DNA from 3 places in the Rhizobium sp. NPDC092011 genome. Region 1 is predicted to be linked to each of the others. Evidence: riboswitches for the same ligand, from Rfam matches in the RefSeq annotation. Region 1 holds a riboswitch; each other region holds the start of a gene.
The links. A riboswitch is a leader RNA that binds a small molecule or an ion and turns the genes downstream of it on or off. The one in region 1 is predicted to bind cobalamin.

Region 1 (7,591 bases):
CATACACCGGCGCCACCCGCGTCGATGGCGGCATGCTCGCAATTCAAGGCAGTATCAGATCTCCCCTGCGCGTCGACGCAGGAGGTGCAGTCGCCGGCATTGGCATCGTTTACGGCACGGTCGACAACGGTGGCACGGTGGTTCCCGGCGTCTACAACCGGCGCGGCACCTTGACCGTCGATGGAGACTATCGCCAGCAAGCCGGCGCCACTCTCATCGCCAGTATCGACCCGTCCGGCAACCGCAACAGTCTCGCCATAACCGGCACGGCCTCCATTAACGGCGGCACCTTGACCGCGGATCTTCTGCCCGGCCTCTACCGTCACGATATTGCGGGCACGATCCTGACGGCCGGCAGCATTGCAGGACGATTCGATGGCATCGCCGGCCCCGAAACCGCCTTTCTGAAAACCGAACTCGGCTACCGGGCCGGCGAGGTCGATTTGACCGTCCGGCGGTTGCCGTTCGACGATGCCAGCGTCGCCGATACAAACAATCAGCGAGCGGTTGCCCGCGTTCTGGAACGCAACCTGAACAGCTCCGACGGCTACATGCTGGAAGCGGCTGCGGCATTGCAAACATCATCCGTCGCAACGGCCCGTACTGGGCTTGCCGATCTGTCCGGCGAGATCCATGCATCGGCCAAGACAGCCATGATCGAAGATAGCCGCTTTCTTCGCGAAGCCGCCGCCAATCGCATCCGCGCGGCCTTTGGCGATGTTGTTGCCTTGTCTGCACCGGTCTTCACCTACGGCAGGAATGGAGCAAAGGCGACCAATGCAACCTCGGATGAGGGGCTTGCGGTTTGGGGCTATGGCTACGGCGCCTGGAGCTCGATCGACGGTGACGGCAACGCGGCGAAACTGTCGTATTCGACCGGCGGCTTGTTGATCGGTGCCGATGCGAGCGTCGCAGATAGCGGGCGGCTCGGCATTATCGCAGGCTACGGCAGCAGCAGCCTTGAGGTTGATGCGCGATCCTCTTCCGGTTCCAGCGACGTCTACCATCTCGGCCTTTATGGCGGCAGCGCGTGGAATACGGCCGGCGGGCAGCTTGGCCTCCGTGGCGGGCTTGCCTACAGCTGGAGCGATATCGACATCCGTCGCGCGATTGCCATACCAGGCTTCTCGGACAGCCTGAGGGCCAGCTACGGCGCGGGAACCTTCCAGTTCTTCGGCGAGGCAGGCTATCGCTTCGAAATCGACGACACCTCCTTCGAGCCCTATGCTGGGCTGACCCACATCAAACTCGATACCAACGACTTTGACGAAGCCGGCCGCACCACCATGCTTTCGGCAAAGGAGCAGACGACCGAAGTGACGTTTGCGACCCTGGGGCTGAGAACGGCCGCCAATTTCGACATCGGCAGTCTTCCGACAGTAGCGCGCGGAACGCTCGGCTGGCGCCACGCATTCGGCGACACCATGCCCGTCTCGACCAATAGCTTCACATCGGGTGCCGGCTTCGACGTCGCGGGAGTTCCCATCGCCAGAGATGTCGGCATCGTGGAAGCAGGCCTCGATTTCCGTCTCGCCAAAAACACGACATTCGCCGTCTCCTATAGCGGCCAGGTTGCGGCATCCGCGCAGCAACACGGGTTCAATGCCAAACTCAGCATCGGGTTCTGAGCGGCCGCCGGCAAAGTCTTCATATCGGGAGCCGGCTCCAGGAATTTTCCCAAGCCGGAAGCCTTTTCGGCCGACTACAGCATCGGCCCGAAAATCGGAATCGATTTTCGGAAAGCCTGATGCGTAGATTCAAACAGATAGAGCGACCTCTGTACCTCCAAAGGGAAGCACGGCGCTCTGGAGTGCAGGGCGGGTGCAGACGAGGACGAACCTGTGATAGACGAAGGTCCGCAGCTTGTTTCTCAGATTTGCGTTCTTCCGCTGCGCCTTCGCGATGGGTGCATGCGACTGCAATTGAACCTCCGCAAAGCCCGCAGCTTCCAAAATCGGCGCAAGCGCCTCTGCGCGCAGGCCGTCACCGAAGGGCAGCGCCTTCATGATACGCGCATGGCGGCTGCTGAGCGCGCCGTCGTAATTTCTGTCAGCACCGCAAATGCGGTCGATCAGCGCAATCAGCATCGTGGCGATCCGGCCGCCCGGTTTCGGCTGCGCCCAATCACCGTCGAAAATCACCAAGCGTCCGCCGGGTCTCAGCAGCCGGAACCATTCCTTCAGCGTCTCTTCCGGCCGCGTCAGCGTCCAGACAAGGTGGCGACAGACGATTGCGTCATAGGTCTCATCCGGCTCCATCGTGTGTTCGGCATCGGCCAGCAGGAAACGAAGGCGCGGCTTGCCCGCATGTTTCCTGCGCGCGACGGCAAGCATCGCCTCAGAAAAATCCAACGCGGTCACGTCATGGCCGAGATCGTGGATAAGCTGCGTTACCTCGCCTGTGCCGCAGGCAAGCTCCAGGACCTGCTTTGGCTGCGGGCCGAGAGCCATGCGGATCGGCTTCTGCCAGACATCGGCTTCAGCACCGGGAGCGATTTTGTGACCGAATGCGAGGTCGAAAGTCTCCGATCGTTTCGACCAATAATCGCGGATTTCTTCCTTGAGATCGAAATTTGCGCCGTCCATGAGGTCAGCCTGCCATATATTGAATGTTGCAGCGGCCATGAACCGACGACTTCTGGACATGCGCACGCACGCCAAAAACCCGCTCGATCAGCTCCTGTGTCAGCACCTCTTCCGGCGAGCCGGCGGCAACGACTTGCCCTTCCTGCAAGACCGCCAGGCTATCGCAGAACATCGCCGCCAGATTGAGATCATGCAGTGCGACGACCGACGTGACGTCAAGCTTCGAAATCAGGCCCAGTATCTCAAGCTGGTGTTGGATATCCAGGTGGTTTGTCGGCTCGTCGAGCAGCAATTCGCTGGGGGTCTGCGCAAGTGCTCTGGCGATATGAACACGCTGACGCTCGCCGCCGGACAATGTCTGCCATAGCTGGCCCGCCCGATCCTGCATGCCGACACGGGCCAGCGCGGCGAGGACCGCTGCGTCATCCAGGGCGCCCCATGAGGAAAGCGGCCCGCGGTGTGGTGTACGGCCAAGACGGACAACATCGATAACCGTCACCTGCATATCCGTGTTCGCCTGCTGCTCCACCAACGCGATGCGGCGGGCGATATCGCCGCGGGAAATTGAGGCGATGTCGTCACCACCGAGCCGGATGACGCCACTCTTCACTTTTCGCAGCCGGCAGATCAACCGCAATAGGCTGGACTTGCCGGAACCGTTCGGCCCGAGCAGGCCGAGCACCTTGCCCTTTTCCACCGCGAGGCTGATGCCATTGACAATGAGCGTATTGCCGGCGGCGAAGGTGACGTTGTCGACCGCGATACTCATGCCGTCCTCCGGGCGCGATAAAGAATGATGGCGAAGGCGGGAGCGCCGAACAAAGCAGTCACGACGCCAATCGGCAGGATCTGCTGGGGAATGATGATCCGGGAAACAATATCGGCAGCAACCATGAAGATCGCGCCGCCGAGCGCGGACGCTGGCAATAGCCGGTCATGATTGGGGCCGACCATGAAACGGGCTGCATGCGGAATGACGAGCCCGACAAAGCCGATCGAGCCGACGATGCTGACAACCGCCGCCGTCATGAAAGCCGTCGTTCCCAGAAGCACGATCTGTGCGCGGCGCACGGCGATGCCGAGCGAAGCCGCCGCGTCGGTTCCGAAAACGAAAGCGTCGAGCACGCGGACATGCGCCATGCAGACCACGAAGCCGACAATGGCGATCGGCCCAGAGAGATAGACATCCGGCCAGCGCACGCCGCTCATCGAGCCGAGAAGCCAGAACATGACACCCCTTGCCTGCTCGGCATTCGCCGACGTGGTCACGATATAGGAGGTCAGCGCATTGAAAAGCTGCGAACCGGCGACACCACACAGTATGATGCGCTCACTTGTTCCACCGACACCGGCTGCGAGCAGGCCGACGAACAGGAAAGCGGCAACCGCGCCGATGAAGGCACCGCTGGAAAGCCCCAGAACCCCGTAGCCGAGCCCGAGGATCATGATGCAAACCGCGCCCGTGGAGGCGCCGGCGGAAATGCCGAGAACATAAGGTTCCGCGAGCGGATTGCGCAGCAAGGCCTGCAGGATCACGCCGCTCAGCGCCAACGATGCGCCAGCGCTTGCCGCGACGAGCGCGCGGCTGAGACGATAGTCCCAGACGATGCCCTGATGTATCCGGCTAAGCTCGAAATCCGTTCCGAACAGCCGGTTCGACACGGCCTTTGCCGTCGTCGACAGCGGGATGGAAATCTCGCCGATCGAGACCGCAAGGCTGATCATGAAGGCCAAAAGGAGGAATGCAGCCGTGGTGAGCGCCAATAGCGCCCACCGGTCTCGCCGCTCTGCGATCAGACGCATATTTACTGCGCCAGACCAAAGGACTTGATGCCCTTGGCCAATATCTCAATGCCGTCGATGGTCCGGATGGTCGGGTTCATCGATTGCGCGTCCATCATCACGAAGTGCTTGTTCTTGACGGCGTCGAGCTGGCTAGTGACCGGGTCTTTCTCGAGGAAGGCGAGCTTGACCTTCGGATCGTCGGCCGCATAGCGGCGGCGATCCATCGCCGCGATCACGATCACCGCAGGGTTGGCCTGTGCGATGGTTTCCCACCCGACCAGCGGCCATTCCTCTTCCGTCGTCACGACATTCTTCGCACCGAGCGTTTTCAGGATATAGGCCGGAGCGCTGTTCTTGCCGGCGATATAGGCATCGCCGCTGACTTCCTTGCTGGAGAACCAGAACACGATCGGAAGGTCCTTGGCCTTTGCGCCGGCAATCGATGCGACAGCATCCGCCTCGCGCTTCTTCAGATCGGCGACCAGGGCGTCGCCGCGATCCTTGACGTCGAAGATCTGCGCGAGTTCGTTGATCTCCTGATAGACGAGATCCATCGTAAACAGCTCCTTGCGTACACCGTCACCGCCATCGGTATTGACCTTGGCGACACAATCGGTTGGCGCAACATAAGTGTTGATGTCGAGCTTGGAGAATTGGTCCCGCTTGCCGACGGAGCCCTGCGTGCCGACATGCCATTCGAACTCGGCAGCCACAAGATCCGGCTCCTTGCCGACAACGGATTCGAAGCTTGGGTCATTGTCGGCAAGCCGGGCGATCTTGCTATTGGCCTCGGCATATTGCGGCAGCACCGGACCGACCCATACCGCGGTTCCGGCGATCTTGTCGGCAAGGCCGAGCGAGAACAGGATCTCGGTCATGCCCTGGCCAATGGATACGATCTTGGCGGGCGCCTTCTGGAAGGTGACCTGCTGGCCGCAATTGTTGATGGTGAGCGGATACTGGGTTGCAGCAAAGCCGGAAGCGGCAAACCCGGTAAGCCCAAGTGCAAATGTTACGGTCGTCAAAAAATGGCGCATGAAAGGTCTCGATCGGAATGGAAATCTGGCGGCGTCAGCGCAATCGCGCTCAGGCAGACCGCAGCCGGTTAAGGAGATCCCAATCAAGGTCGAAAAACGCCCGATAATGTCGAAGGCTCAGGTCAATCATTCTCTGTCCTTTCCGAGCATCCCCGCCCGGTTGATTGGATCGTGATCGACGGCAGGTCTCCTGGCTCGCGGATATCTGACGATCATCTGCCTTCCCGCGATTGTGGTCGCAGTGGCACGGCCTCAAGCCTTCGGAGATGAACGGAACGCTGTTCACACCCGGATGATCGGCAATCCGCTTACAGTTGCGGGGGCAGCCACGGTCTAGGTCCCTTTTGGGTCGTCCTCACCGTGTTCCCTATTAATCCCCGCGGAGTCTTCCTTGGGGAACCGTCGCGTCCAGTTAAGCCGGGCGATCAGTTCCGTCAAGAAGACAGCGGTAGAAACAAGGATGCGAACGCGACACGGCGGAGTTGGCGGAACGTCGCGAAGGGCGCCGAGCTACAAGTCGCTATGCGGTTTCCGCGAGTTCGACGCGGTTTCTTCCGCCCGCCTTTGCGCGGTAAAGCGCTTTGTCGGCGGCTTCGAGAACATACTTGAAATCCGTCGATGGCTCGAACGAGCAGGCGATGCCGATGCTGGCCGTGACATGGACAGTCTCCTGCCCGAACATCAGGACCGTTGTCTCGATATCGTTGCGGATCTTCTCGGCAACAATGCCGGCGGCCCGCATATCCGTATTCGGCAACAGCACGACGATTTCCTCACCGCCATAGCGGGCGGCTATGTCGGTCTTGCGCACCGTCCGACGGATCACGTCCGCAACCCGTGCCAGGACCGTATCGCCGAAGGTGTGGCCCCAATTGTCGTTGATCTTCTTAAAATGATCGATGTCGAGCATGATGATCGAAAAGGGAACCCGCCGCATCCCGGCTTCCTTGCTGCAGCGATCACCTTCCCGCTGCAGGACACGACGGTTCGGCAGCTGCGTCAGAGGATCGAGCGTGGCTTCGTTTTCGAGAGCGCGCTGAATACCGATGCGATAGCTTTCCTTCTCAAGCAGGTCCGCCAGCAACATGACGCCGAGGATGTTGACGATCGTCACCGGCAGCGTCGCCGAGATCAGAAGTTCTCGCGCGACCGACCACGGCAGGAAAACGAGAACGACGAGAGATGTCGTCGTCGCAAGGCCGAACAGAGCCGAGCGTCTCCATCCGGTGCCGGTCAACTGTCGCGGCAAGAGTGTCAAAACATATCCTGCTGTCGCCACGATCAAAATGCCGGCAACCCCGCTCACGGCACCAAGGCCGCCAACCAGATAACGAAACACGGCCATCATGAACGCCGCAACAATGGTGCCGACGATGCCGCCATAGATCGGGGTGAGAACGAGCAGGATCGAACGTCCGTCCTGAATGACGCCGGGCATGAATCGAATGGGATCGCCCATCGACAAAATACCGCCAAGACCGAAGAGCAGTCCGACGGCGACAGATTTCAGAATGCCGCGCTCGATGGTCCGGGTGACCCAAGAATAGGCATAGACGATGATCGCCACCTGCCCCAGAACACGCACCAGGGATGGCAAATGCGCTTGAATTTCCATCAACGTACCCGATCCTCGTGCGGAGCCATTTCGAATAGCCCGGCCTGGCCATAGCCGAGGTCGGAGTGAAATACCAAGCAATCTCTGCGGGATGGTTTATCAAGCCTGCCGCCTGTGGAAAACGCGGTTGCGTCACACGAATTGTGGATCATTGCGATGAGGTCACCTTCAAGTCGACCCCAAAGGTCAGGGATTTTCGTGAGATGCAACGCATAGGAGAAACAAGGCGCTCGCAAAGACGATCGAAGGATTGGCAACTCCGGATGGATTGTACCGGTGGACGCGTGTCATCCACCTTGCCTATCTGGAGCTTCGGGCTGGACGGTCAAGCACTTCGGGTACAATTAAACTACCGCAAACCACCATCCATGTCTGACGGTATGCGGCGGGATCGCGGAGAAATCGAGGACGCCTCAGATCGACCTGCGGTCAGTGCTTTTATTAGTTTCCTCTGCTACAGTTCGCATGGCAGTGTAGCGATCGCAGACCCAGGGACAGTCGGTCGAACTGGCGACGATGAGGTGGAGGGGCGTGGTGGCGCATCTTTTTAGCCTCGCATTGTATTTGTG
Region 2 (7,591 bases), 620 kb from region 1:
GAAAGAACGGCCTCTTCATGTGGCGTAGCGGCATCGGCCATCAGCTTGACCGAGCCGACGCCGTTCTGGATCGTGTCGAGCAGGGTCAGACCGGTGAAGACGCGGATGGTGAGCTGCTGCTCCTCCGGTTTCAGCGTCGCCCAGGACGGGATGTCGTTCGACAACGGCACTTTTTCAGGCAGCCAGAAATTGCCGGTCAGGCGGTTCCAGACTTCGAGATCCTTGTCGTCGTCGATGCGGTTCCAGTTGATCGCACGGATACGGCTTGCCGGCTTGAATTGCATGTTCACGGGAATGTCCTTCTCAAACCGGAAATCAGAGGGCGCAGGAAACGCAGCCCTGCACCTCGGTGCCGGACAGCGCCATCTGGCGAAGACGGATGTAGTAGATGGTCTTGATACCCTTCTTCCAGGCGTAGATCTGCGCCTTGTTGATATCGCGGGTGGTCGCGGTATCACGGAAGAACAGCGTCAGCGACAGGCCCTGGTCGACATGCTGGGTGGCCGCCGCATAGGTATCGATGATCTTTTCCGGTCCGATCTCGTAGGCGTCCTGGTAGTAGTCAAGATTGTCGTTGGTCATGAAGGCGGCCGGATAATAGACGCGGCCGATCTTGCCTTCCTTGCGGATCTCGATCTTGGAAACGATCGGGTGGATCGAAGAGGTCGAGTGGTTGATGTAGGAGATCGAGCCCGTTGGGGGCACGGCCTGCAGGTTCTGGTTATAAAGGCCAGATGTCATGACCGACGTCTTCAGCTCAAGCCAGTCTTCTTGCGTCGGGATGTGGATACCGGCCTCTTCGAAGAGCTGCTTGACCCGTTCCGTCGCCGGCGCCCATTCCTGCTGCGTATATTTATCGAAGTATTCGCCGGAGGCGTATTTCGAATTCTCGAAGCCCTTGAAGCTCGTTCCCCGCTCGATCGCCAGGAGGTTCGAGGCGCGGACCGCGTGGTAAGTCACCGTATAGAAATACATATTGGTGAAATCGACACCCTCTTCAGAGCCGTAGAAGATGCGTTCGCGGGCGAGATAACCGTGCAGGTTCATCTGGCCAAGGCCGATAGCATGGCTGTCGTCATTGCCCTTTTCGATCGAAGGCACGGAGGAGATATGGCTCATGTCCGAGACGGCCGTCAGCGCCCGAATGGAGGTTTCGATGGTCTTGCCGAAATCGGCGGAATCCATCGCCGCGGCAATATTCAGCGAACCCAGGTTGCAGGAGATGTCCTTGCCCATGTGCTCGTAGGAAAGGTCATCATTATACTTGCTGGCTTCGCTCACCTGCAGAATTTCCGAGCAGAGATTGCTCATGGTGATGCGTCCGGCGATCGGATTGGCCTTGTTCACCGTGTCCTCGAACATGATGTACGGATAGCCGCTCTCGAACTGGATCTCGGCGATGACCTGGAAGAAATCGCGCGCCTTGATCTTCTTCTTCTTGATGCGGCTGTCGGCGACCATTTCGCGATATTTTTCGGTCACCGAAATTTCAGTGAAGGGGACGCCGTAAATGCGCTCCACATCGTAAGGCGAGAACAGGTACATATCGTCATTGTTCTTCGCGAGTTCGAAGGTGATATCCGGAACGACGACACCGAGCGACAGGGTCTTGATACGGATCTTCTCGTCGGCATTTTCGCGCTTGGTATCGAGGAAGCGCATGATGTCGGGATGGTGGGCATTGAGATAGACGGCACCAGCTCCCTGGCGGGCTCCAAGCTGGTTGGCGTAGGAGAAGGAATCCTCGAGCAGCTTCATCACAGGGATGATGCCGGAGGACTGGTTCTCGATCTGCTTGATCGGTGCACCGGCCTCGCGGATGTTGGTCAGCGATAGCGCCACGCCGCCGCCGCGCTTGGAAAGCTGCAGCGCGGAATTGATGCCGCGTGCGATCGATTCCATATTGTCCTCGACCCGCAGCAGGAAGCACGAGACGAGCTCGCCGCGCTGCTTTTTGCCGGCATTGAGGAAGGTCGGCGTCGCCGGCTGAAAGCGGCCAGAGATGATCTCGTCGACCATGTCCTTGGCCAGGGCTTCGTTGCCTTGTGCCAGCGCCAGCGCCACCATGCAGATGCGGTCTTCGTAGCGCTCCAGATAGCGCTTGCCGTCGAAGGTCTTCAGCGTGTAGCTGGTGTAATATTTGAAAGCACCGAGGAACGTCGGAAAACGGAACTTCTTCGCATAGGCGTGATCGAAGAGATCACGCACGAAATTGAACGAATACTGATCCAGCACCTCTTGCTCGTAGTACCCCTCAGTCACCAGGTAATCCAGCTTCTCCCGCAGATTATGGAAGAAGACGGTGTTCTGATTGACGTGCTGAAGGAAATACTGCTTGGCCGCCATGCGGTCCTTGTCGAGCTGGATCATCCCCTGCTCGTCATAGAGATTCAGCATGGCGTTGAGGGCGTGATAGTCCAATGCCGTTTCCGTGGCCTTCGCTGGCCGGTCAAGCGTTAGCGTGTCCAAAATCGTTCCAATCCGTGTCTGACATTGGCGACATCCTCCTCCGTTCCCAAAAGCTCGAACCGATACAGAAACGGCACTTTGCATTTGGTAGAGATAATGTCGCCGGCGATACCGTAGGTCGCCCCGAAGTTGCTGTTGCCCGCGGCGATGACCCCGCGGATGTTCGAACGGTTATCCGCATCGTTGAGGAAACGGATCACCTGCTTGGGCACGGCACCCTTGCCTCCTTCGCCGCAATAGGTCGGCACGATGAGGACATAAGGGCGGGTAGCTCGAAGCTCCTCCCCCGCTGACAGCGGGATACGAGCGGCCGGCAAGGCAAGCTTGGCAACAAAGCGATGAGTGTTCTCGGATCTGCTGGAAAAATAGACGAGCTCACCCACCGCCCAACTCCTCAGGCGAGGGCGCTGATCATGTCAGGACGAAAACCGGCCCAGTGCTGCTCACCGGCGATGACGACCGGTACCTGACGGTAGCCGAGGCCCTGCACCAGCTCGTAGGCGGCGTTATCGGTGGACACGTCAATGATGGTGTAATCGATACCCTGGCGGTCGAGCGCGCGGGTGGTCGCGGTGCATTGAACGCAGGCGGGCTTGCTGTAGACGGTAATGCTCATTGGATGTCCTCGTGTGTCTTATAGGCGTGCGAAAGTGTTCGGGCACCAGACGATGCCCGCATTGCAGGATGAAAATGAAGACGGATGCGGCGCGCGGTCGGTCGCTTAAACGACCGTCATTCACGTAGCCGAATATGGGTACTCAAAAACATGGACTTCACCCCGAAGTAATTCATGCGGGGCATTCGCGGGAGCGAAGACGCCGGCGGTCATGCCGCACAGTTCCCCGCTCGCCACCCGGACACCCCGCCCGTGGACGCTATGCTCGAGGCAGGTCTCCTGGCTCGCGGGTCGCAGCATCCGATCTTGCCTTCCCAAGACACATGTGTCCCAGTGGCCATGTCGAACGAACGCTCGCCGCTCACAGTTGCGGGGGCAGCTCCGGCTTGACGACCATCATGTCCGTCGACCGGATTCCCATCTTCGCCTCCAATCCTTGCGAATCGAAGGAACCTCGAACACTATATATAGTATATGAGGTTAAAATTGCGTCAACTGGTTCCGCGCGCCTGCTCCAATTTCAGTGTTGATAATATGTGGATAGCACCACCAATCCCTGCATCTGCGGGGCTGGACAACTCAGATGTTACTTTATAACAATAGGCATGTAATGTTATTACATAAAGGATCACCCATGTTTTGCTCCCGCTCTGCAACCCTCCTGGCCGCCTCCTCGCTGGCGTGCGCATTGCTATTTCCATTTCCCTCCCTCGCCGAAGAAGAGAACACGGCGGAAAGCTGGAGGTTATTTGTCGCCGATCATAGCCTGCCGATTGTTCGCGCATTCGATGTTCGGAGCGGCCGCGAAATAGGCCGCTTCGACATCGACGGATATGCCGCGCTTTCGCTCACCCAAACCGGCAAAACCGTCTTTGCCGTACAGGGCGACAAGAATGTGGTGCATGCCATCGACACAGGCATATCGCTTTCCGATCATGGCGATCATCGCGATATCAAGCTTTCCGACCCGAAACTGCTTGCAACCGTGGTGAAGGGAGAAAAACCTGGCCATGTGGTGAGCCATGCAAACGATGTAGCGATCTTCTATGATCGCGGCGGCAAGTTCGACCTCCTGTCGGAAACCGATCTTGCCGAGGGCAAAGCCGACATTCGGGCTTTCGGCACCACCGCGGCCCATCATGGTGTCGCCGTGCCAATGGGCAACCATCTGCTCGTGTCGGTGCCCAACATGGACTTAGCCGTGAAAGAAGGCGAGCTGCCGCCGCGTCTCGGTCTGCGGGTACTCGATCGCGCGGGCCAGCAGGTAGGACAAGTCGCGCCCTGCACCGGACTGCATGGCGAAGCGACATCTGCCCGGCTGGTCGCCTTCGGCTGCGAGGAAGGCGTCCTCATCGTACGCCCCGGCGGGATCGACGGTCCGAAGGTCGACATGCTCGCCTACGGCACGGCGATGCCGAAAGGCAAGGTCTCGACCTTGCTCGGCGGCACGTCCATGCAATTCTTCCTTGGCAACTACGGCGAACAGACTATCGTCCTGATCGACCCCGATGATAAAGCCAATCCCTATAGGCTGATCGAGCTACCGACGCGGCGCGTGGACTTCGTGCTGGATCCGGCGAAGCCACGGCATGCCTACGTCCTGACGGAAGAAGGAAAACTGCATCTCATCGACACGGTCGACGGCGTGATCGCAAAGTCCGAGAGCGTGACCGAGCCCTACAGCAAGGATGGCCATTGGCGCGATCCGCGGCCGCGTCTGGCCGTTGCCGGCAATCTCATCGCCATAACCGATCCCCGTCACAGCGAGGTGCGTCTGATCGATGCCGAAACCTTGAAGGAGGTCGGCAATATTCCCGTGGAAGGACAGCCCTTTGCCATTGTCGCCGCCGGAGGATCGGGCGCGACCCACTGAGATCGCGCAACCTCCCCAGCGCAACTGACATCGTCCCAGCCACATGAAGGAAACCGGCCGTCACGGCCGGTTCCATCGCTCGGCTAGCTCAGGCGAAGCGCGTGGAGAACACGGCTTTGCAGGAAGCTTCAAGATGACGCTTCAACTCGTAAAGCAGTGCACAGATCGCAAGGGTGGCAACGACAATGGGGACGAATAGCGAAGCAGACATCAGTCCGAGCTGATCCAATGCGTAGGCGATAAGCAGCATGACGGTCTGATGGAGCACGTAGTAGGTGAGAATGGCTCGATTGAGATAGCGGATTAAGGCATTTTCGACTTTGCACCAGATCTTGGCATAGCCGAGAACGGCGACGATAGCACACCATTGAAAGGTGCCTCCAAGTGCCCTTCCCAAAAGCAGGCGCCATTTTTCAGGCTCGGCGGCCGGCATAACGACAAAGAGCAACGCCAAGACCAATGCGCACGCCGACGCCACGCCCAAGGCCGGTTTCCGCATGTCGACCACGTCATCCCAATAGTCATCGCGCGTCGCCATCGCCGCTCCGATAAAGAAGCATACGATATAGACGGCGTGACTATACCAGTCCCCCAACATGTTGGGCGTCGGCGGGAATGCCGGCCTGAGCACGAGCCGCAACAGCACGAAGAGTATGACGGGCAGTATGAGAAGCCATTTTCCGGTCAGCCAGGAGGCAAGCCTATCGCCCGCATGAACCAAGAGTTGCGGCCGAACCGACACCGCAAGCGTCAGGATGGCTGTATAAATCCAGAGGTAGGCGAGATACCACAAATGCTGCATGCCGGCGAGCTGGGCCAGCTCACCATTCGGCAAGAGTATCGGCGTCCAGGTCGCATAGTGCCAGAACACGTCATAGAAGCTGACGTTCACGTCCAAACCTGCGTTCAACCACACATAGATCTGGGGAGGTATCAGAAATAGGAGCCCTAGCAGCAAAGGTATCAGCAATTGCCTTGTGCGAGCACTTCTTAGCGCATCCGGAGATTGCCGCGTCAGCAAGATACCCGTCACCGTTCCTGAAATAATAAAGAGCAGAGACATCCGCCAAGGATGCGTCCATAAATAAATGAGATCAAAGACGGCAGAGCTGTCCGGCGCCTTCAGCAGAAAGGTTCTTGAGTTGAACATCAAGCTGACATGATAGACGATCAGCAGCATGAAAGCTGCGACCCTGACATAGTCCAGATCATATCGACGCGACACCCTATCCATGATTTAGCATATCGAACTTCAACCTTTAATGGATGGTAAAAGCCGAATTGCCATAATTCACAACGCGCCGCTCCGGAGGCCCAAAACCAGCGGATGTGCCCAGCGGGCCAACGCTATTTCCCGAGCACGACGTCGATATCGACGCGGGAGTTGTCGAGAAAAACTCCCATCGGCGGGCTTATCTCTGCATGGCCCTGCTTTCGGATGGAACCCGATGAAAAGGGAGATTTTCCAAGACCAGCCGGAATGTTCAGGCCGGCCGATCGCCTTCATCGCCTCGGCTCTCGCGGATGCGGTCAGCGAGATCGAGAAAATTTTGTCGTATGCGGCGCACTGTAAAATCGAAACCGAACAAGCGCCCACTGTCACTGAACCCAACCGCTTGGGCAGCTTCTGAATGCTGAAATGCTTCGAAGGCCGCTTCGAAAGCGCCGTTCGCCTCGGACAGACGGCCTGGATCGATATCGCCTCCTTCCCTCAGAGCTTTGCCACAGGCCTCGGCAAAACCGGCCTGTGCACGCAGAACCTGCCCGGCCTGCAAGCCAAGCGCCTCTACGACCTCGGCGGGAAACGGCGCCTCAAACAGATGGCTGACATAGGTCATGTCATTGCGGATGCGCCACAACGAGCGCGGAATAGCATCGGAGATCCCCTGCTTTGCCAACCACAGCGATCGCTCGCGCTGCGCATCGGTCAACAGAGCTTCCGTGGCGACCAGCGATTGCCGCAACCCGATATTGGCCTCTGCCGCCGAGACCGCTTCGCCCTTTTCGGCGGCGGTCGCAAGCGTGCGCATGATCTGCGCCATGACGTCGAGTGCTGATGCGAAACGGTCGAGCACGACCGTTCGCGAACGGGTCGGCAGGATGAAGAGGCTAGCAAGGACGCCGATGACACCTCCCAGCGTGATTTCCGCAATGCGATCAAGCACGAAAATCCCCACCGGGACCGTTTGCGAATGGGTCAGCATCACGATCGCGGCCGTTAGTCCGGCGTTCTTCAGACGCGGCGCTCGCACGGAAACGAAACTGGCGAAGCCGACGACGCTGATCAGTGCAATTCCGATGGGAAGCGGCTCGTGCGGCGTCACGAACACTGCCGCACCGCCAAGCACCGCTCCCGCGACCGTCGCAACCAAGCGGTCAACGGCCATTCCGGCGGTTGCGCCCACCGATGCCTGCATAACGATCAATACGGTGAACACAGCCCAATAGCCCTGCTGAAGATTGAGCAGTTGGGAAAGCGCATAGGTTACTGTGCAGGCAATCATGACCCGCAGCGCCTGTATGGCAGCGCGCCTGGTCTGAAACGATGAGGTTTTCGGCGGGGGCGGAGGTCCGCTTTGACGAGATGCGGGCTCTGTCATTGCGCGACTTTCCAGATGGAAACGTGTGTTGAC
Region 3 (7,591 bases), on a different contig from region 1:
AGCGGCACAATGACGGCCGGAAGCCGCTTCTGATGGCCATCGAGTTTGCCGATCTCGACCTTGGTACCAACGGCCGCATGCGTGACGTCGATACGGGCGAGCGCGATCGTCTTACCAAGGATCGGCGAGCGGGTTGCGCTGGTGATTACCCCGATCTGCGCACGGCCGATATGGATGCAATCGCCATGTCCGACCGCCTCATTGGCCTCGATATCGAGCCCGACCATCAGGTGACGCGGGTTCTCCTTGCGCCTGATCAGAGCCTCGCGCCCGATGAAATCATCCTGCTTGGATTTCAAAGGTACGCTGAAGCCGATGCCCGCTTCGAAAGGATCCGTCTGGTCGTCGAATTCGTGATGGGCGAAGATCAGGCCGGCCTCGATGCGCACCATGTCGAGCGCCTCCAAGCCCATCGGCTTCAGACCATAGGGTTCGCCAGCCTTCCACACGGCGTCGAAGACGGTTCCTGCATCCTTCGGGTGGCAAAAGATCTCGAAGCCAAGCTCGCCGGTATAGCCGGTGCGGGAGACGACGACCGGCACGCCCTCGAAGGTGCCGATACGGCCAACGGTGAAACGGAACCACTCCAGTTCGCCGATTGTCGGCTGGCGCGGTGCCGTCCAGATGATCTCCTTGAGAATATCCCTGCTCTTCGGACCCTGCAGTGCGATATTGTGCATCTGATCCGTTGACGAGCGGACCCAGGCCTTGAAGCCCTTCTTCTCAGCCTGCTCACGCAGCCAGATGCCGCTATAATCATCACCGCCGATCCAGCGGAAGTTCTTGTCGCCCAATCGAAACAGCGTGCCGTCGTCGATCATGCCGCCATGTTCGTAGCACATGGCGGAATAGACGACCTGGCCGGTCGACAGTTTGCGGACGTCGCGGGTCAGGCAGTATTGCAGAAGCTCTTCCGCATCCGGTCCGGTCACCTCGAATTTGCGCAGTGGCGACAGGTCGATGACAACTGCGCGCTCGCGACAGGCCCAATATTCCTCAACCGGTCCTTCGGAGGAAAAGCGGTTCGGCAGCCAGAAGCCGCGATATTCGGTATAGTCGCGCGTCATGGCGGAAAGGCGCGGGTGAAACGCGGTTTCGCGCGTCAGTTCGGGATCAGCATCTGGGGTCATGCGATAGGCCACCGCTCGTGTGAATTTCTCTTTGCCGGAAAATGTGCGCACGTGGATATCAGTCGGGTCCCAGCCATTGGCCGCGTCGATATCGTCGGGGCAGGAGGAGGAGACACAGACAAGATCGGTCAGTGCGCGCATCAGGACGTAGTCGCCCGGTCTCGACCAGGGTTCGTCGAGATATAGCTGATTGTTGTGATCGATATTGGTGTTGTAGAAGTAGTTGAGCGCCTCCCAACCCTTGCGGCCGGCAATACCATAGGGCGCGAGCGCCGCGTTGAAATTGTCGGTGCAGTTCACGTGGCCCGGATAGCCCATGTCGTCATAATAGCGGGAATTGCAGGCCGTCGCGAACGCATCATGCCGACCGACTGTATCCTGCACGATTTCCACCAGCGGTTCAAAATCGCGGTCGAAGGCCTTGGACGGCAGGCCGGGTGTCGGATAGCTGCGGCCGAGCAGGGTGCGGGTGACGGTGGAGTCGAGCGCAAGGTCCAACCCCTTGTCCACCTTGCGGGCAGAAAAGGCCTGAAAATCCGTGCATTGCCGCCCGTAGACATCGATGATCTGGATGAATTCTCCGGCACGCACGAAATAGGCTGACGCGGTTGCCGCTCTGATGCGGATATCCTCTATCGGGTCGGCGAGCGGTTCGGGCAGGGCGGAGATGTAATCCCGCAGGATCGTCGCACGCCTGATCCTCACTTCAACGGGTGTTGCCGTGTCCTGTGCCTCCGGCGACATGGACGCCCCGGGAGCGCAGACGATCAGCAAACCCTTGAGAGCAATGGTGAACTCGGCCCGGCTGCCCGGCGGAGAGGCTTCGCCGAAGAGGCGTAGTGCCCCCGCAGAGGCGATATCGGCGCCGCGTCGTTGCAGCGCCGCACGCACACGTGAGGCGCTCTCCTCTCCGGAGGACAGGATGGATTTCAATCCCTCGGCTTCGCAGTTAAAGGCGGTACCCAATCCTTCGGACTGAAAACGACCCTTATCGTCGAGGAAGGCGAGCTCGCATACCTGGCCGCCCTCGCAGTCGCGCAGTGTTGCGCGATCGCCGGGTTCCACACGCAAGACCAGCGTACCACCCCCCTTGCAACGATAGCGTTCGGTGTCGTGCGGCAGTGTCGAAATGCCTGGATAGCGGATAGTACTTGCCGACACGGGCCGAATTCCGGCGATCGGCGGATGGAGATCTCGCATATAGCCCTCTCGGGAAATTGATGTGCCTCACCACACTGGAATCATGCTGACAAAATGCCGTCCGAAAGTAAAGTGATGTTGACTAAAAAGAAAATATCTTCACTATGCATAAAGGGCATGCATCTGGAACCCGCGCACAGACTCGGCTCATGAAAACCTCCAGCAAGCCCCGTAATGCCATGGGAGGCACGTTCAGGGAGACGTACGAAGATACGTCCGGAACAAAGATGGGGAATATCACCAATGACGGATATTGTGGACGCCGGCGTTTCCGCTGGCACCGAAGGTAAGCTTATACGCGCGCTCGACTGGAAGGGCGCGTTCTGGGTGGCTGCGGGCGTGCCGCCACTTGTTCTCTTCTCCATCGGCGGCATCGCCGGCACGACAGGCAAGCTTGCCTTCGTCGTCTGGATCATTTCGATGGTCATGGGGTTCCTGCAGTCTTTTACCTATGCCGAGATTGCCGGCATGTTCGCCAACAAGTCAGGCGGTGCATCGGTCTATGGCGCAACGGCATGGCTGCGCTATTCGAAGTTCATCGCGCCGCTTTCGGTCTGGTGCAACTGGTTCGCATGGTCGCCGGTGCTGTCGCTCGGCTGTGCCATCGCAGCCGGTTATATTCTCAATGCCTTTTTCCCGATCCCGGCCGCGGATTCGCAAGCGGTGCTGAGTTGGATCACTGCCCATGCGACGTCGGTTGCAGTCGATAGCCCGCGTGTCGCCGAATACATTACGGCCCATGCCGGCACATCGCCGCAAGATGCAGTAAAAGCGCTACTGAGCGCCGATGGCGTCGCCGCTTTGACGCCTGCCATTCGCAACTGGTCTCTCGTCAGCTTCAATATTCCATTCCTCGCAATGGCCAACATCAACGCCACCTTCTTCATCGGTGGCATTCTGATGCTGATCATATTTGCAATCCAGCACCGCGGTATCTCCGAGACGGCAAGTGTGCAGAAATGGCTGGCGATCATCGTCCTCGTCCCGCTGCTTATCATTGGCATCTATCCAATTGTCAGCGGCCAGATCGTCTCCAGCAACGTCACCGGTCTGGTGCCGCCGACGGCCGCCTATGCCGGGACAGATGGAACCTGGAGCAATGGTGGCTGGACGCTTTTCCTGGGTGGTCTCTACATTGCCGCCTGGTCGACCTACGGGTTTGAAACCGCGGTCTGCTACACTCGAGAACTTAAAAATCCGAAGACCGACACCTTCAAGGCGATCTTTTATTCGGGTCTTGCCTGCTGCATCTTCTTCTTCCTGGTGCCCTTTGCTTTCCAGGGCGTGCTCGGCCACGCTGGCATGCTGGCGCCCGGTATCGTCGACGGCACCGGTGTCGCCGAAGCGCTCGGCGGCCTGATCGGTGCCGGCCGCATAGTCACCCAGCTCCTCGTGATCCTGATGATCATGGCACTGTTCCTGGCCATCATGACCGCAATGGCCGGGTCTTCGCGCACGCTCTATCAGGGCTCGAAGGACGGATGGCTGCCGAAATATCTTGATCACGTGAACGAGCATGGTGCACCGACCAGGGCGATGTGGACGGACTTCGCCTTCAACCTCTCCCTTCTCGCCATTGCATCCGACACAAGTGGCTATTTCTTCGTACTTGCCGTCTCCAACGTCGGCTACATCATCTTCAACTTCCTCAATCTCAACTCCGGCTGGATCCACCGCATGGATTCCGGCCATGTCGAGCGTCCGTGGAAGGCACCGTCCTGGCTGATCGGTCTCAACACCGTTCTGGCTTTCGTCAACGCGCTCTTCCTCGGTGCAGGCGCCAAGGTTTGGGGCTATGCCAACGCACTCTGGATCGGCTTTGCTTTTGCCGCCCTGATCCTGCCAGTGTTCGCCTACCGGCATTATGTGCGTGACGGCGGCAAATTCCCGGCCGGGGCTATGGACGATCTGGGTCTTGTTGGCCAGGACCTCGGCGTGAAGAAGGCGGGAATTCTGCCATATCTGGCCCTGGTTGGAGGCCTCGCCATCGTGCTGATTGCCAATTGGGCCTTCCAATTGCCGGCTTGAAATAGAGCAATGATAACGACTGCTCCGCTGTGGCTCGCCACAGCGGAGCAGGCTTTATAGGATCCTGTCTTTGTATGGGGACATGAACTACCTGACATCCCAACCTTATAGGAACTTCGAATCTGATCAGCGATGATGGGGATGAGAGATCTTGACCCATCTACCGCCGGCATCGCTTTCGAGCCGGCATCATCGTTCACGCGGTGCGGCTTCATTTCCGCCGAGCCAGCGGATGGTGGAGGAGGTGAACCGTGGGAGTCGTCGCAGAAGACGATGGAGCAACCTTGAGAGAAGATATTCTTTAAGCTGTTGCGGTCGCCCGCGTTGGCCTAAAGCGTTCAAACACTGAGCACCGCCATCCTGCCGCATGACCAGCGGGCCAGGGGTTCGAACTCCTTAGAGAGCAGTTGTCTCAATCACACTTGTACCGTCTTGTGCGATCCGGATATCCATTTCCGGGGGAACACCTGTCGCACCATGTGGCTTGGACATGCATTGCGAACCCGCGGCTCTTTATGCCGACGAACGCGGGGTCCTGGCCATCATAAGATTGCCTCGCACTTCCTGCCGGAAAAACACGGCCGGCCGATGAATGCGCCGGCGGTTTGTCACGGCTTATCGAAATCGGCACTCTCGAGGTGTTTGCCCATTGGAATATGGCGGCTGGATCTACTCCTCCCGCGATAGCCAAAGTCATCGGCGCAGCCTAGGTGGCGAACCGATCGAGATCGGCAAGCTCCACTGCGCCGATGCCGTCATGACTATTGCAGCTTTAGGCCGATGCCTGGCGCGACGTCGCGAGAAACCCGGCGATGAAATCGACAGTGTCGTCGCCATCTCTTAATCCGAGGTGGATGCTTTTTTTGATGCCGTGCTGGCCGATGCGGACTGGCCGGACACCCAGTGCTGCCGCCTCCCGACGCACCAACCAGTCAGGAATGGCGCTAACCCCGCGACCTGCCGCCACGAGTTGAAGCATCATTTCAGTCGTTTCAACATTCCGATGATGGCGCGGGCGACAATTGGCGGGCACTAGGAATTGCGTGAAGACATCCAGCCGCTCCGGCGGTACCGGATAGGTGAACAGCGTCTCATCCAGCAGGTCAGCAGGTTCGGCATGACGCTTCAGCGCCAGCGGATGGTCGGCCGGAACGGCAAGCACCAATTCGTAGTCGAACACTGGCAGATAGTGAATTGCGGGCATCTCGATCGGATCCGGTGTGATCAGGATGTCGATTTCGTATCCGGTGAGAGCGGCAACGCCACCGAAGGCAAATGATGTCGTCAGCTCCAGGCCCACATCCGGCCATTCCATGAGATAGGGCTTTGTGACACCCATAAGCCACTGGTGGCACGGATGGCATTCCATGCCGATCTTGAGAGAGCCTCGCTGGCCGTGGCGATAATCCGACAGGACATCCTCAGCCCTTTCGATCTGGGGGAGAACGCGCTGCGCAAGCGTCAGGATGTAGCGGCCGGCCTCGGTGAGACGAAGGGTGCGGCCATCCTTTTCCCACATCGCCACGCCATAGCGTTCTTCGAGCTTGCGGATCGTGTGGCTAAGGGCAGACTGGGAGACGTTCAGCCGCTCCGCTGCAGCCGTCAGGCTGCCCATGCGGTCGACTTCACGCAGGATCGACAGATGTTGCCTGTCCAGCATTGTCACGCCCGCCCTTCGCCAATGGGAAGGACGGTATCGACGAGCTTGGTTGTCGAGGCGGGCTGGGCAGGCTTTTCTATCGTCGCGGTCTCTGTCATTGGCATTACCATAAGTTTCGGCAAGGCGGCGGCATGACGCAGAGACGACGGCACAGGGGTACCGAACGCGAAAGCGGCACTCCGGGACACCCCGCCCGTGGACGTTATCTATCGCGGCAGGTTTCCTGGCTTGCGGGTCGTTGCTTTCGTCCGCCTTCCCGAGGCGCGCCTCAGTGACATGGATGGACGTTCGCTCGCCGCTTACAGTTGCGGGGGCAGCTTCGGATTCAGGCTGTGATCAAAACCCTCACCGAATTCCCTCTTAGCTCCGGACTCCCGTCCGCAGAACCACGATGACGAACCAATGTCTTATGTCGCTTGCGTGGTCAAGGCGTTCATCACCGGAATACAAGGAAGTGATTGTTACGGGGTTCGAAGCGGATGACTTTTCTGTCCGCCTTTATCTGCGCCGTCTTTTAAGGCGGCTCTTACGGCAAATCATGAACACGGCTCATGCTTCCGTGAGATAATACCATTGTTACTTAATGGATGTGTCAGGCATAAAACGCACAACGCTCTCAAGTCCGGATAGCACAAAGGCTGCCGGCTGAAGCAATGGCAAATAATATCCGGTGTATCCTGAATCATGTATCAAAAGACTCAGGATCTATATCGGGATATAGGACGTCCGATCGCGATGAATAAACGATTCAATTTCAATATTAAGAGAATTACTTTTGATGAGGACTATCGCCCCTCAGAAAACACGCGTATCACGACCAACTTTGCCAATTTGGCGAGAGGGGAGAGCCGTCAGGAAAACCTCCGCAATGCCCTGAAGATGATTGATAATCGTTTCAACGCCCTGGCGCATTGGGATAATCCCAAAGGCGATCGCTATTGCGTCGAACTCGAAATCATTTCGGTTGAAATGGCTATTGCTACTGAAGGCAACAATGATGCCTTCCCCCTGATCGAAATATTGAAAACGAACATCGTTGATCGAAAGACCAACGAACGCATCGAGGGTATCGTCGGGAATAATTTCTCCTCTTACGTCCGAGATTACGACTTCAGCGTCGTTCTGCCGGAGTACAACAAGGATCGCGCCGCATTCGGCATGCCAGAGAATTTTGGCGAGTTGCATGGCAACCTGTTCAAATGTTTTGTGAATTCTGATGCCTACAAAGAGCATTTTCACAAGCCGCCGGTCATATGTCTGAGCGCCTCAAGCAGCAAGACATACCGTCGGACTGGAAATCAGCATCCTGTATTGGGCGTCGAATACCAGCAGGATGAATTGTCGTCGACCGATCTCTACTTCCAAAAAATGGGGCTGCAGGTTCGCTTCTTCATGCCGCCGAATAGCGTTGCGCCTTTTGCCTTTTATTTTCTCGGCGATCTGCTCGATGACTATACCAATCTCGAGCTCATCAGCACCATCAGTACGATGGAGACTTTTCAGAAGATTTACCGGCCCGAGATCTACAACGCCAATTCCGCGGCAGGGGCCTGTTATCAGCCAAGTCTCAAGC

Region 2: another riboswitch for cobalamin. It lies ahead of nrdH (glutaredoxin-like protein NrdH); the one in region 1 lies ahead of ACIQJ2_RS03580 (ABC transporter substrate-binding protein).
Region 3: another riboswitch for cobalamin. It lies ahead of ACIQJ2_RS24385 (LysR family transcriptional regulator); the one in region 1 lies ahead of ACIQJ2_RS03580 (ABC transporter substrate-binding protein).

The regions. Positions count from the first base shown of each region.
Region 1 covers NZ_JBIVSO010000001.1:735,068-742,658, reverse strand. The annotation lists gene ACIQJ2_RS03600 (autotransporter domain-containing protein) at 1-1,628, shown strand, start outside; gene ACIQJ2_RS03595 (class I SAM-dependent methyltransferase) at 1,758-2,585, opposite strand; gene ACIQJ2_RS03590 (ABC transporter ATP-binding protein) at 2,590-3,354, opposite strand; gene ACIQJ2_RS03585 (FecCD family ABC transporter permease) at 3,351-4,388, opposite strand; gene ACIQJ2_RS03580 (ABC transporter substrate-binding protein) at 4,391-5,407, opposite strand; cobalamin riboswitch at 5,570-5,826, opposite strand; gene ACIQJ2_RS03575 (GGDEF domain-containing protein) at 5,928-7,022, opposite strand.
Region 2 covers NZ_JBIVSO010000001.1:1,359,636-1,367,226, reverse strand. The annotation lists gene nrdF (class 1b ribonucleoside-diphosphate reductase subunit beta) at 1-290, opposite strand, end outside; gene nrdE (class 1b ribonucleoside-diphosphate reductase subunit alpha) at 316-2,469, opposite strand; gene nrdI (class Ib ribonucleoside-diphosphate reductase assembly flavoprotein NrdI) at 2,457-2,852, opposite strand; gene nrdH (glutaredoxin-like protein NrdH) at 2,864-3,085, opposite strand; cobalamin riboswitch at 3,337-3,557, opposite strand; gene ACIQJ2_RS06240 (hypothetical protein) at 3,720-4,958, shown strand; gene ACIQJ2_RS06235 (acyltransferase family protein) at 5,047-6,192, opposite strand; gene ACIQJ2_RS06230 (FUSC family protein) at 6,443-7,558, opposite strand.
Region 3 covers NZ_JBIVSO010000007.1:6,282-13,872, forward strand. The annotation lists gene ACIQJ2_RS24375 (DUF1989 domain-containing protein) at 1-2,330, opposite strand, end outside; gene ACIQJ2_RS24380 (APC family permease) at 2,574-4,358, shown strand; gene ACIQJ2_RS24385 (LysR family transcriptional regulator) at 5,131-6,018, opposite strand; cobalamin riboswitch at 6,214-6,424, opposite strand; gene ACIQJ2_RS24390 (DUF1852 domain-containing protein) at 6,754-7,591, shown strand, end outside.